2 regions of the Actinoalloteichus sp. GBA129-24 genome follow, and region 2 is predicted to be linked to the other one. Evidence: predicted binding sites of a transcription regulator. Region 2 holds the regulator's gene; the other holds the start of a gene.
What was found. The regulator LexA, encoded in region 2, represses DNA repair genes until DNA is damaged. The targets are predictions, from matches to a motif close to CGAACACGTGTTCG.
Positions count from the first base shown of each region.

Region 1 (7,275 bases), 1.0 Mb from region 2:
CGCGTGGTTACTGCGCGGGCGTGGACCGCGCGGTGATCACCGTCGAGAAGGCCCTCGACACCTACGGCGCCCCGGTATACGTGCGCAAGGAGATCGTGCACAACAAGCATGTCGTGCAGACTCTGCAGGACCGAGGAGTGATCTTCGTCGACGAGACCGACGAGGTCCCGGAGGGCGCCCTCGTGGTGTTCTCCGCCCACGGGGTCTCGCCCGCCGTCCATGAGGAGGCGGAGCGGCGTGGGCTGCGCACCATCGACGCGACCTGCCCGCTGGTCACCAAGGTCCACCAGGAGGCCAGGCGCTTCGCGCGAGACGACTACGACATCCTGCTGATCGGCCACGAAGGGCACGAGGAGGTCGAGGGCACCGCAGGTGAGGCCCCAGATCACGTGCAGCTCGTCGACCGGCCTGAGGACGTCGCCAAGGTCGAGGTCCGCGACCCGTCCAAGGTGATCTGGCTGTCGCAGACGACCCTGAGCGTCGACGAGACCATGGAGCGGGTCGACCAGCTCAAGGAGCGCTTCCCCGAGCTTCGCGACCCGCCGTCCGACGACATCTGCTACGCCACTCAGAACAGGCAGGTCGCCGTCAAGGCGATGGCCGCCGAATGCGAACTCGTGCTGGTCGTCGGCTCGCAGAACTCGTCGAACTCCAAGCGGCTCGTCGAGGTGGCGGTGCAGTCGGGCTCCGACGCCGCGTATCTGATCGACTTCGCGCGTGAGATCGACGAGAGCTGGCTGGACGGTGTCACCACGGTCGGTGTGACCAGCGGCGCGTCGGTGCCCGATGTCTTGGTGCTTGGCGTCCTGGACTACCTGGCGGAACGCGGCTGGGGCGAGGTCGAAGAGGTCACCACCGCCAACGAGAAGATCACCTTTGCACTGCCTCGCGAGCTTCGACAGGCGATGTCCGACGTCCGTTGAGGCGTCCTGCAGTGCCAGCGGACCCGCAGCCTTTGATCTTGGGCTGCGGGCTGCGGGCTGCGGGCCGGTCCGGCAGGCGGCCGGGTCGGGTGGTCGGTCGACGGCCGTTCGGCTGGCTGCCGTCTCCGTTGACGGGGGTCCGCCGCCCGCCCGCCTCGGCCCGGTCGAGCGCATCAGCTGTCCGGCCTGATGAGGCATCTGACCTGGTCGCCCTGCCTGCGGGGTCAATTTGCCTGGTCGATGGGCGAGCCTGGGCGGTCTAGCCCGGTTGGTGGTCTAGCCCGGTTGGTGATCGGGGCAGGTCGGTAGTCGCCTCGAGTGATGGCATTGCCTGTCCGGTATTCGGCCCTGGACACGCTGGTCGGTCTGATCGGACCGACTCTCGGCTGGTTGTGATGGTTGATCGCCTGCCTGGCTGGTCGTCGATCAGCGCAGGCAGGCGGTTCGGCCATGGTCGGATCAGATCAGTCGTCGAGGTCATCTCGGCGGCGGGGCTGCCGTCGCCGAGGTTCTGGTCTGGCCCGCCCGCCTGCCGCGTCGGGCTGGTCGGGCTCCCGAGGCGCGCGTGCGGGCCGCCCCGTACGGGGCTCCTGCCGAGCTGTCCGACTGCCCTGCGGCCTGCCCGCCGCACTCGTCCGGCGGGGTGCCGACGAGCGAGGCTCCCCAGCGGGTCGTTCCCCCGGCTCATCATCGCGCGGCCTGGCCGGGCGGCTCGGTCGCCGGGGCACGCCCGCCTTGTCCGAAGATGCGCGAGCGCCCTTCGGCGCCGCGCCCGCCGCACTCGCGGACCGTCCGGCTGCCCGTGCCTCTGAGGACGGCCGCGGCCTGCCTTCTGCCTTCGACTTCGATCCTGCGGACCGTGCTCCTCCTTCTCGGCGGGACTCGTCGGACCGGTCCGCGCCGGTCCGAGACTTCCTCGTGGGTCGTTTCCGGGCGTCGGCGGTCTTCTTCCTGACCGGGGTGGACTCGTCCTCTGCGTCCAGCAGCGGCTCTCGTTGCAGAAAGTAACGGGCAAGCCCGATCCCCACGGTGAGCACGGTGGTGATTCCCATCACCGGAAAGGCGTCGATCAGTGGCAGTCCCAGGTTCAGGACCATCCCCGCCATGCCGCCGCCGGCGGAGCTCCCCGTCAACCACAGGATCAGCGGGAGTGACACCCCCAGGATCAGGGGCGGCTGGACGATCGGCCCGAACAGGCTCTGCCGCTGAACCAGCGCCACGGCAAGTACGCAGCCGAGCGCGTAGATCACCTGGGAGACGAGCCGGGGCCCGTCAAGGAACAGCACGTCGACGAGGGTGCCGATCAGGGTGGACCCGAGCGCGACCAGGATCGCCATCCACCAGGTGATCCCTCGGGAGTCGCGGAATGCCGATCGCTCGGCCCAAGGGATCTCTGTCGGCTCTTCGTCGGCAGACAGCAGCTGTTCACGGTCGCGGGAGGCGCTCACGGCGTCCACCGTAATCTGTTCACCGTATGGATTCGGTCGGACTGGCGAGTTCACCATCCGGGCAGGTCGGGTGAATGTCGTCCTTGGCCGTTCAGTCCAGATTCATCAGTCGTCTCCATTGGCGCCGATCGGTTCGTGCGACGGCTCGGGCAGCGACTGCCGCTCGGCTGGTATTAAGGCCGCGACCGTCTCGTCTCGCCGGACGGAGGCGAGCCCCGTGGGGCTGGCTGCCGCCTCCTGTAGTGGCTCCGTGGCGGCCCTGAAACCCTCCAGTGCGTCGAGCTCCCTCCTCCGCGCGGACAGGAATCTCTGCAGATGGGTGCTCGACAGATTGACCGCGTCGACGGCGGCACCCGCCGACCGGTGCGCCGCAGCGGCCTGACGTCGGACCTGCTCGACGTCCTCGGCCAAGGCGCGCTCCGTGGCCGAGAACAGTGCGGCGGAGGCCAGCACGCCGAAGCCTGTCGGACCACACAGGAATACCCGGCGGTCGAGCAGCCATCGCAGCAGGTGCGGGTCGGTGTCGAGAGCGGCAACGACGGCCGCGTCGGAGGGGACGAACATGATCGCCCCGTAGATGGCGTCGGCCCAGCGTTGGTATTCCCGTCCTGCCAGTTCGGCGGCGCGGGCGCGAATGTTGCGGGCATGGACGCGCAGTGCGTCGGCCCGCTCCGTCGCGTCGTCGGTCTCGACCGCCTCCACCCAGCAGGCCAGGCTGGTCTTGGCGTCGACCGGGACCTGCCTGCCGTCGCCGACCGAGAGGACGAGGTCGGGCCGTGCCGAGCCGCCGCCCGCCAGGTCGGTCTGGACCGTGAAGTGCAGACCTTCGCGCAGGCCCAGAGCCTTGGCCGTCTCAACGAGCATCTGCTCGCCCAACTCGCCTCGCCCGCTGATCGAGGCGAACGCGACCTCATAACGGCGCAGCGCCGCCTGGTGCTCTGCGGATCTGGTCCGTTCCGCGCCCACCATGTCCATCGCGGCATCGGTGCGCCGCACGCTGTCGGTGTAGAGCCGCCACACCAGGGCGAGAGCGCCCGCGAGAGCCAGCGCGAGCACGATCGCCGCAGTGCTGATCACTACTGCGGACATGTCCAACCTCCTGCCGGTCTCGTCCCGAGTGGACGAAGTCGTCCTGGACCGATCATGGCCCACCCGAGGTGGTGGATGCTCGTGATCGGACTGTCGAACACACGTTCGAGTGGATCTCGGGGGTTGAGAGTGATCTGCGCGCCGACGGCCTCTAGCGTGACGGCATGCGCATCCTCCACACCTCCGACTGGCATCTCGGCCGTACGTTCCACGGTCGAGATCTGCTCGGCGATCAACGGGATGTGTTGGCAGGACTGGCAGAACTGGTGCGGGCGGAAGGAGTCGACGTGGTCGTCATCGCGGGCGATCTCTATGACCGTGCCGTGCCGTCCGGCGAGGCGGTCGGCGTCTGTCACCACGTCCTCGCGGCACTGCGGGACGCGGGCGCCACCATCGTGCTCACTCCGGGAAACCACGACTCGGCTCCCAGACTGGGGGCGTATGCGGACTTCGCCGCGGCAGGCGGGCTGCATCTGCGGACCCGCATCTCCGGGCTGGACGCTCCCGTCGTCCTCGACGACGAGCACGGAGCGGTGGCCTTCTACGGAATTCCCTACCTGGACCCGGACCCGGCCCGGCACAGCATGGAGCTCGACGGGCGGCGCATCGAGGCAGGCCACACCGGCGTCCTCACCGAGGCGATGCGACGGATCACCGCCGATCTCTCGGCTCGTGGTCCCGGAGTGCGATCCGTGGTGCTGGCACACGCATTCGTCACCGGCGGCCAGGGCAGCGAGTCGGAGCGCAAGATCGCGATCGGCGGGGTCGAGCAGGTGCCCGCGTCGGTGTTCGCGGGAATCGACTACGTCGCACTGGGCCATCTACACGGACCGCAGACCCTGCGACCAGAACTCCGCTACTCGGGGAGTCCACTCGCGTACTCGTTCTCCGAGCGGGCACACCGCAAGTCGGTGTGGCTCGTCGACCTCGACGCCGACGGGCTCGGCGAGGTGCGCCGACATGAACTGCCGGTTCCGCGCAGACTCGCGATGCTGACGGGCAGGCTCGACGATCTGCTGGCGGACCCGGAACACGAGGCCCTGGCCGAGTGCTACCTCTCGGTCACCCTGACTGATCGCGTTCGCCCCCTGGAGCCGATGCGACGGCTCCAGGAGCGCTTTCCCCATGCCGTGCACCTGGACTGGCAGCCTGCGGGCGGGCTGGTGAATGCCGGGCTGCACTACTCCGAGGCCGTCCGAGGCAAGAACGATCGGGAGCTCGCCGCCTCCTTCGTCGCCGACTGCCGAGGCGCGCAACCCGACGAGGTCGAGCTGCGGCTGCTCGATGACGCATTCAATTCGGTCGGCGGAGAGCAGGTGCGATCGTGAGGCTTCATCGGTTGGCGATGACGGCGTTCGGCCCGTATCGGGGCACGGTGCACGTCGACTTCGATGCGTTGAGCGCGGACGGCCTGTTCCTCCTGCACGGCGAGACCGGCGCAGGAAAGACGACGCTGCTCGACGGCGTCGCCTACGCGTTGTTCGGGCAGGTTCCCGGTGCGAGAGGCCAGGTACGCAGGCTGCGATGTGATCATGCTGCGGACACCGTCGCGACCAGAGTGGAACTGGAGCTCACTATCCAGGGACATCGCATCAGAATCGTTCGCAGTCCCGAGTTCGAGCGACCTAAGAAGCGCGGCTCCGGCACGACCACAGTGCAGGCGAAGGTGTCGCTTGGCTGGCTCGGCAGCGTGCCCGTCGGCTACCCCCCGGACGGTCTGAGCCGGATCGACGAGGTGGCCAGGACGGTCGGCAGGCTGATCGGGATGACCTACACCCAGTTCTTCCAGGTCGTCCTCCTCCCGCAGGGCGAGTTCGCCCAGTTCCTGCGAGCTGAGACCGAGGATCGCGAGAAGCTGCTGGAACAGCTCTTCGGCACTCAGCGATTCGCCGACACCGAGCGCTGGTTCCGCGAACGGCGCACGGCGCGACACCAGGACGTGCAGACGGCACGCCGAGGGGTGGAGCAGTTCGTCGCCCGGATAGCTCAGGCGGCGGGAACGGAGCCGCCGCAGGACGACGAGCCGGTGGCTGCGTGGGTGGACGCGGTGCGGGGGCGAGTCGTCGAAGAACGGAATGAGGCAGGAGAGTCGGAACGGCTCGCCGCCGACCGACGGCGACGTGCGGAACAGGCGGCCGTCGACGGGGCGCGCCAGGCTGCCGCTGCCGCTCGTCGACGAGAACTCCTCGCCCGGCTGGACGAACTCGCCGAGCGGCACGACGAGCGGGTGGCGTGGGCTGAGGAGCTCGCCGATGCTCGCCGGGCCGCACCGGTCGCCGCCGAGGAGCAGGAGCGACTCCGGGCGGCGACCGACCTGCACGATCGGCGTCAGAGGGTCGCGGCGGCACAGGACGAGGTCCGCGCCGTCGCCGCCACGTGGCCGGAGAACGCAGGCGACGCCTCGGTCACGGAACTCGTCCCATCGGTACGGCCCGACGAGACGACGGTGGAACGGTCCTGTTCGGATGCCTTCGTCGTCGACCAGGATGAGAGTCCTGCCGACCGGTCCTCGGCGGCGGATCTCCGCGCGTTCGCGGCCGCTCGTCGGGAGGAGTCGGGCAGGCTGGCCGGGCTGGTCGCGGAAGCCGAGCGTCAGGAACCGGATCGGCTGCGGCTGGCCGAGGCCCTCTCGGACCGGGACCAGGCCGAGAAGGCGTTCGCCGAACTCGAACGTCGTGCCGAGCAGCTGCCCACCGAGTTGAATGAGGCGCGGCGCGAGCTGGCCGAGGCCACGGCCGCCTCGGCTGCCCTCGACGGGCTCCGGACACGACATGACGAACTGACCCGGCTGTGTGCCTCCGCACGTGAACTGCCCTCGGCCGAGGAGCGTCTGGTCGCGGCTCGACAGGCCGGGCAGGACGCCGTCGACGCTCATCAGATCGCGCGTGAGCTGTTGCTCGATCTGCGGGATCGACGGCTGGCAGGAATGGCTGCCGAGCTGGCGGGGGCACTGGTGCCGGACGGGCCCTGTGGGGTGTGCGGTTCGCGCGATCACCCGGCACCTGCCGAGCACACGTCCCTGGTCACCGAGCTGCAGGAGCAGACGGCCGTCGACGCAGAACACCAGGCTGCGCTGGCCAGGGAGGCGGCCTCTGCGCGTGTGCAGGCCGAGCTGCTCGCGCGGGACACGATCCTCGAACAGCTTGCCTGCCGCAGCGAGCCGGAGCTGTCCACGGCACTGGACGAGGCCGCGACGGAGCTGTCTGTCGCCGTAGACCTGGCGGCCCGCGAGAGCGAGCGAGCTGATCTCCTGCATCGTCTGGAGCAGGAGTCGGCTGAACTGCATCGCGATCGATTGACGGTCGAGGGCGAGCTTGGTTCGGTTCGCAGCAGGGTGGAGCACCTGGAGCAACTCATCGCCGAGCGGGCCGACCGGCTCACGGCGGCTGCGGCCGGCTTTCCCGACGTCTCTGCGCGGCGGCGGGTGCTGCTGGCGACCGCCGAGGTCGTCGACAAGCTAGCCGAGTGCACCGTCGCTGCCGTCGAGTCGGCGGAGCGACTGCGCGATCGGTGCGATCGGTTGCGCGCGGCGGTCGCACAGGCGGGATTCGACGGGGTGGACGATGCCCTGGCGGCATCGCGCGACGAGCCCGCCATGACCCGACTCGACGAAGCCCTGCGGTCCGTCGATCGGCAGGAGACAGCGTTGCGCGCCGAGCTTGCTGATCCGGCGCTCCACGAGGCCGAGACCGCCGAGGTTCCGGACGTCGAGGTCCTGACAGCAGTGGCGGACAGTGCGCGCCGCACGGCGGAAGAGGCCGTCGCCCGGTTGCGGGCGGCCGAGGCGGCCGATGAGGAACTGGCCGGGCTGGCGG
Region 1 is NZ_CP016077.1:907,447-914,721, forward strand. Features, by position in the region: gene UA75_RS04285 (4-hydroxy-3-methylbut-2-enyl diphosphate reductase) at 1-923, shown strand, start outside; gene UA75_RS04290 (DUF6542 domain-containing protein) at 1,388-2,371, opposite strand; gene rmuC (DNA recombination protein RmuC) at 2,477-3,460, opposite strand; gene UA75_RS04300 (exonuclease SbcCD subunit D) at 3,625-4,788, shown strand; gene UA75_RS04305 (AAA family ATPase) at 4,785-7,275, shown strand, end outside.
Region 1: a site for LexA is predicted at 3,555-3,568, ahead of UA75_RS04300 (exonuclease SbcCD subunit D). Genes of this name have one in related genera too.

Region 2 (7,275 bases):
CCGGAACGGCGTGGTCAGGACGGTCACCACGATCAACGCCCGGACGGTGCCGAAGGAGTTCGACCAGAACCGCGTGGTGAGTCCGCCGAGGATCCCTCCCGCACCGGTGACCGAGAGCAGCACGCCGACGGTCCCCTCCGCGAGATTCAGGTCGCGTACCAGGAAGAGCACGTTGACGGCGACGTAGACGTTGAGGAAGAAGTTGTAGGTCATGCTGAACAACGTCGTCGGCCGCAACAGCCAGTGCGCGAAGAGGAAACGCAGGCCCTCGGCGATCTCGTCGGTGAGCCTGCCGCGCGGCTGTAGAGCCACGGCCGGGCGCTCACGACTCATCCTGCCGAGCAGTAGCAGCGAGGTCACGAAGCCGAACACGCTGGCGACGAGGGCGTTGGTCGCGCCGAGGAGTTGAGCGAGTGCACCGCCCAGCGGCCTGCCGGAGAAGTGCATCACCTGTCTGCTGGTGTGCAGTCTGCGATTGGCCTCGGGCAGGTCGACCCGGTCGACGATGGTCGGCAGGTAGGACTGGCTCGCGACTTCGAAGAGGGTGAACATCGCCCCGCACAGCAGCGAGACGACGAACAGGTGGGGATAGGTCAGTGCTCCTGCCCACCAGGCGATCGGCACCGACAGCAGCAGCAGAGCCTGGCCCGCCTCCGCCCAGCGCATCACGGGCAGTCTGCGCATCCGGTCGGCCCACGCGCCTGCGGGCAGGCCTATCACCAGGTTGGCCGCCGTGCCCGCCGCCGTGAGCAGGCCCATCTCCACCGGTCCCGCGTCCAGGACGGTCGCGGCGATCAGCGGAATGGCGACGAAGTGGACTGCGGTGCCGAACTGGCTGGCGACGTCACTGAGCCAGAGCACTCCGAAGTCACGCCGTTGTCCTTGGCCGCGCGGCAGACGATTCCCGGTCACGAGACCGCACAGTTACGGAACCATAACCCCAGGTCAACGGCTTCTTGGTGAAGATGGGCTGAGCGGTCGTTTCCCCAGTGCGAAAGGACTTGATCCATCGGCCGGGCTAATCAGTTCGACTGTTCGTCCCAGGCCTCGGCGTGGTCTCACCGGGTGGTCCTCGACGATCCGGGAATGGATGCGCTCCGCGTGTCGCTTGAGTGGGGTGACACTGCGGAGCAAGCCCGCGAAACCGGCTTGCGGTGCGTGAGATGATGGAGGCGTATGACGACATCGATGCAGAGGCCCGACGAGGCCCGTGAAGAATTCCTCTCCGGCGGCGATCTGGAGCGTTCCGAACGCGCGGCGCTACGCCGGGTAGTCGGGCTGTCGACTGAGCTGGCGGATGTCAGCGAGGTCGAGTACCGGCGGCTTCGGCTGGAGCGCGTGGTGCTGGTCGGTGTCTGGACCGACGGCGACAGCGCCTATGCGGAGGCCTCCCTCGCCGAGTTGGCCAGGCTTGCCGAGACGGCGGGCTCGGAGGTGCTGGATGGCGTGGTTCAGCGCAGACAGCGTCCCGACCCCGCGACCTACATCGGCTCCGGCAAGGTCCTCGAGCTGCGCGATCTGGTCGCGGCCAACGGGGCGGACACGGTCATCTGCGACGGCGAGCTGTCGCCCGGCCAGCTCCGCCAGCTTGAGGACAAGCTGAAGGTCAAGGTCATCGACCGGACGGCCCTGATCCTCGACATCTTCGCCAGTCACGCTCGGTCCCGGGAGGGCAAGGCGCAGGTCGAACTGGCGCAGCTCCGCTATCTGCTGCCGAGGCTGCGCGGCTGGGGTGACGCGATGTCCCGGCAGGCCGGTGGTCAGATGGGCAACGGCGGCATCGGCACCCGTGGTCCCGGTGAGACCAAGTTGGAGACCGACCGCAGGCGGATTCACAAGCGGATCTCGAAGCTGCGTCGTGAGATCCTCGCCATGAGCAAGGTGCGGGAGACCAAGCGCGGGCGACGGGTCGCCAACGAGGTGCCCAGCATCGCCATCGCCGGGTACACCAACGCAGGCAAGTCGAGCCTGCTCAACGCCATCACCGGGGCGGGTGTCCTGGTCGACGACGCTCTCTTCGCGACGCTCGATCCGACGACCCGCCGGGGCACCACGCCGGACGGGCGGTCGCTGACCTACACCGACACCGTGGGCTTCGTCCGGCACCTGCCGCACCAGCTCGTCGACGCGTTCCACTCCACGCTGGAGGAGGTCGGCGAGGCACAGCTGCTGGTGCACGTCGTGGACGGTGCGGACCCGATGCCGGAGCGTCAGGTCTCCTCCGTGCGCGACGTCCTGACCGAGATCACCAAGGATCGCGACGAGCAGATGCCGCAGGAGCTGCTCGTGGTGAACAAGACGGATGCGGCCGACGAGGTCGCCATCGCCCGGCTGCGGCATCTGTTCCCCGACGCGGTCTTCGTCTCCGCCCGTACCGGTGTCGGCGTCGAGGCGCTCCAGGAACGGATCGCCGAGCTGATTCCCCGGCCGGACGCGCTCGTCGAGGTCTTCGTGCCTTACACGGATGGTCGGCTCGCCGCGCGACTGCACGCGGAGGGCGAGGTCTTGGAAGAACGGCATTCTGATGAGGGCACCACGATCCGGGCGAGGGTGGGCGCGAGCCTGGCCGCCGAGTTGTCCGACTCGATCGTGGAGCCTGCCGCGTACTGACCGAGTCGGGGCGAGGGCGGCGCAGTGGGTTGCGCCGCTGCTCGCCGTAGGCATGGTGACCTCGGCGCCCTCGGCCTGGGCAGCCGTCTCGGTTCCCGCGCCGGAGCCGGTGTGCGTGATGACCGACCCGGCGATCACCATGCTGTCGGGCCTGGTGTCCGACGGCGACCGCTGGTACATGGTGAACGATCACGATCCGCTCGTGCAGGTCTTCGTGGTCAATCGGGACTGCGTCGTCGAGCGCGTGATACCGACCGGGGTCGATCATTACGACGTGGGTGATCTCGCGATGGCCCCCGACGGGACCCTGTGGGTCGCGGAGACCGGTGACAACCGGCATCGGCGGGAGACGGTCGCCCTCGTGTCGATCCGGCCCGACGGGGTCGCGGCGCTGCACCGGCTTACCTACCCCGACGGGCCGCGCGACGCCGAGGCGCTGCTGATCGGTCGAGACGGCGTCCCCTACATCGTCACGAAGGAATTGATCGGGCCCGCCGAGATCTATCGTCCTGCCGAGCCGCTGGCCGTTCCCGGCCCGGTGCCGTTGGAACGGGTCGGGTCGGTTCGGCTGAGCGGCTCCGACACACCGGGTGGCCCGGTGCCGGGTTTCGTCGGTTCCTTCCTGGTCACCGGCGGTTCGGTTCATCCAGACGGGACCGTGGTGGCCCTGCGCACCTATACCGATGCCTATCTCTTTCCCGCACCCGACGGAGACGTCCTGAGTGCCTTGGCGGGCGAGCCGCTGCGTATCCCGCTGCCGGACGAGCCACAGGGCGAGGCAGTGGCGTGGGAACCCGACGGGACCCTGCTCAGTGGCTCTGAGGGCGCCGACCAGCCGATCCGTGCGGTCCCCGATGCCACGGGGCTGCTCGCGGCGGAGCTGGAACGTCGGGATCGGGAGGCCGGTCTCTCGTCCGAATCGGCCGCCGAACCCGCCGAACCCGGACGGGACGCGCCGCCGTCCGCCGCCCCGGCGGACACACAGTCGTCAGAGGGCCCGCCCGGCCTGCGGCAGGTCGGCATCAGCGTGGCCGCAGTGACGCTGGCGGCGGGAGTGCTGCTGTGGTGGCGCCGTGGAGGAGGCGGCGCAAGGTGCTGATCAGGGCGGCCGTCGATTCGGCGAATCGGAGAGGCGGGTCGCTTGAGCGGGGCGGTCGGCCGGCGTCGCGGGGTCTGCCCGGGTGCGTGTGCGGGTGCTTGTCCGAGCAGGCTCGGGCCGGATGTCGCGCAAACCGACCTGCTGGCTGGCCGCGGAAGAGCCCGCCTCGCTGAGCATGTGACGCCGACGGTTGTCCGCCGGGCGTGCGGTGCGCCCGGCAGCACGGGCCGCTTCGCCTCGTGGCGGTGAACCGGTGGGAGCACTCTGCTGACTCCCGCAGCGCAGCAACGGGCACCCGAGCACGCGTCGGCGTCGGCGCGCCGCGAACACCGGCTCGGTGTCCTGGCGTGGCCGCCGAAGACCCTCAGGCGGGGTGCTCCTGCTCCCCGCCACCGTGTCGAACTCGCGACGTGTCGAACTCGCGACGTGCCCGGAGAGCGTCCGTCGGGTACCCCCGGCCGAAGCGGCTGCCCCCGTGCCGATCAGAGCCTGCGGAGCACGGCGACGACCTTGCCGAGGATCGTCGACTCGTCGCCCAGAATCGGCTCGTAGGCCGGGTTGTGCGGCATGAGCCACACGTGGTCGTCGCGTCGTTTGAGCGTCTTCACCGTGGCCTCGCCGTCGATCATCGCGGCGACCACGTCGCCGTTCTCGGCCGTGGGCTGTTGGCGGACGACGACCCAGTCGCCGTCGGTGATCGCCGCGTCGATCATCGAGTCACCCGCGACCTTCAGCAGGAAGAGCGAGCCTTCGCCGACGATCTCGCGCGGCAGCGGGAAGACGTCCTCCACGGCCTGTTCGGCGAGGATCGGCCCGCCTGCGGCGATCCGACCCAGCATGGGCACGTACACGGGCGCGCCGTCCTGGTCGGGGTCCGCAGTGGCTGGTGCCTGCGGGACGCGGTCGATGGGGAGCACGCCGACGGCCCGAGGACGGTTCGGGTCGCGGCGCAGGTAGCCCTTGCGCTCCAGTGTCCTGAGCTGGTGAGCGACCGACGACGTCGACGTCAGGCCGACCGCCTCGCCGATCTCACGCACGCTCGGCGGATAGCCGTTGCGGTCGAGCCACTCCCGGATCACCTCCAGCACCCGATGCTGCCGGGGCGTCAGTGCCTCGACCGAGGCGGCCTCGGACTGCTCGGGTAGTGCACGCACCGCCGCGCCATCGCGCGCGCCGCCGGTGTCCTGCGCCGTCGTCTTGCGTGCCATCTCGTGCCTCCCGGCCTGTCGTGCAGGCCTTGCTCCCGCCACCCTCTCGGGTGCCCCATCAGTCATTCTCACGCTTTGTGCTCGTGAAGAGACCACAACGGTAACTCGTGACCTACGCAAGATCAAACACCTGTTCGAAGGAATTCGCCCCTTGGGCTGGCCTTCCCGCGAATGCAGTGGTAGAAAATCGCACAGGGGTTCGATCGAACAGCTGTTCGATTCATGAAAGACCTTCGCGGGAGGACTCGTGACCATTACCTCCGACGAGCGCACGCGACGCGATCACGGCGATCAGTGTGCGCCCGCGCCGCCTCGGGCGCCCGTCCGTCGCGTCGGGCGTGCGGGTGCGGCGCGGGCGTCTGCTCGCCATGGGCGTCTGCTGCGCCTCGGGTCGTCCTGTTCGGCGGGCGGTTCCGGCATGCATCGTGCTCGGTCGGCTCCCGCGGCCCGCCTCGGCGCGTCCACTCGGCCGGTCCGGCCGATCGGTCTGCTCGGCCTGGCGGGGCTGGTCCTGGTGCTCGTCGCGCTGCTGCTCGGCATGGCCTGGGGGGCCGCGCGTCCCTCCTCCGCGGGCCCGGTTCCGGAAGCGACGACGATCACCACGGTGGGCGCGGGCGAGACGGTCTGGTCGATAGCGAGGCGGGCGGTTCCTGGCAGCGCTCCAGCCGAGGTCGTCGACCGGATTCGGCTGCTCAACGGCCCCGAGGTCGCCGAGTTACGCGTCGGCCGGGTGCTGCGGGTGCCCGCGGCGGGCGACCACGCGCGGGGGTGATTCGGCTGCGGCGCGTCAGGTCGTCACAACCGGCGTGTCGGACCGCCTGTCGACTTGCAATCCGATCGATCGGAGCCTAGGTTCTACCCCAACATCTTGTGGTCGCAACGGGCTTACGTGTCCACAGATTGGGGTTCTGCCACAGCTCGTGCTGATGCGGTGGCAGAGCGACACTGGCTGTTCGGTGATCGGTTATGTGAGGTGATGGATCGTGCGGTGCCCGTTCTGTAGGCACCCCGACTCGCGAGTGGTCGACTCCCGTGAGGTGGAGGACGGCCAGGCGATTCGGCGCAGGCGATCCTGCTCGGACTGCGGTCGGCGGTTCACCACCGTGGAGGAGTCGGTTCTCGCCGTGGTGAAGCGTTCCGGGGTCACCGAGCCGTTCAGCCGCGACAAGGTCGTCCGAGGCGTTCGTCGTGCCTGCCAGGGCAGGCCGGTCGATGAGGACGCGCTACAGCAGTTGGCACATCGGGTCGAGGAGGCCATCCGGGCGACCGGATGCGCCGAGATCCCCAGCAACGAGGTCGGGCTGGCGATCCTCAGCCCACTGCGCAGCCTCGACGAGGTCGCTTATCTGCGCTTCGCGAGCGTGTACAGATCCTTCTCCTCGGTGGAGGACTTCGAGAAGGAGATCGCCGATCTGCGGACGGCGGACCCTGCGGACGAGCGGCCTTCGGGAGAGGCCTTCGTCTGATCGACGCGCCGACGGGCGGTGGTCGCGGCCCTTCTCGGCGGACAGGTGGGAATCACAGTGCGGTACCGCCACGGCTCGATCCGGGGCGGCCGATGCGCGACGACACAGTGCGGTACCTAGCCGGGTCGTGGTCGGACGGACGAGGGGATCGTCCGGTCGGGCCCTGGAGAATGAGAGTGAGCGGCATGACAGAGACCGTCGGGAGTGCACCGGCACGGTCCAAGCGGGCCAAGTCGGCGGCGAACGCGGCGAACACGGCGTCCTCCTCGGGGGAGCCCGCCGACGGCGCGGGGGCGCGTCTTCGGGTGCGCCGAGTGCACACCACCGAGGGAGTCCATCCCTACGACGAGGTGACGTGGCAGCACCGCGACGTGGTGATGACGAACTGGCGTGACGGTTCGATCAACTTCGAGCAGCGCGGCGTCGAATACCCGGACTTCTGGTCGGTCAACGCCGTCAATATCGTCACGAGCAAGTACTTCCGGGGCGCGGTGGGCTCCGAGCATCGGGAGCACAGCCTTCGACAGCTCATCGATCGCGTCGTCAAGACCTACGTCGCGGCAGGCGTCGAGAACGCCTACTTCGACACCGACGAGGACGCGGTCGTCTTCGAGCACGAGCTGACCTGGATGTTGTTGCACCAGGTGTTCAGCTTCAACTCCCCGGTGTGGTTCAACGTCGGGACGAGCTCGCCGCAGCAGGTCTCGGCCTGTTTCATCCTCGCCGTCGACGACACGATGGAGTCGATCCTCAACTGGTACCGCGAGGAGGGTCTGATCTTCAAGGGCGGTTCTGGCGCGGGACTGAACCTGTCGCGAATCCGTTCCTCTCGAGAACTGCTCTCCTCTGGCGGCACCGCCTCCGGGCCGGTCTCGTTCATGCGCGGCGCCGA
Region 2 is NZ_CP016077.1:1,909,389-1,916,663, forward strand. Features, by position in the region: gene UA75_RS08670 (MFS transporter) at 1-912, opposite strand, end outside; gene hflX (GTPase HflX) at 1,189-2,610, shown strand; gene UA75_RS08680 (hypothetical protein) at 2,729-3,709, shown strand; gene lexA (transcriptional repressor LexA) at 4,192-4,917, opposite strand; gene UA75_RS08690 (LysM peptidoglycan-binding domain-containing protein) at 5,336-5,689, shown strand; gene nrdR (transcriptional regulator NrdR) at 5,901-6,383, shown strand; gene UA75_RS08700 (vitamin B12-dependent ribonucleotide reductase) at 6,569-7,275, shown strand, end outside.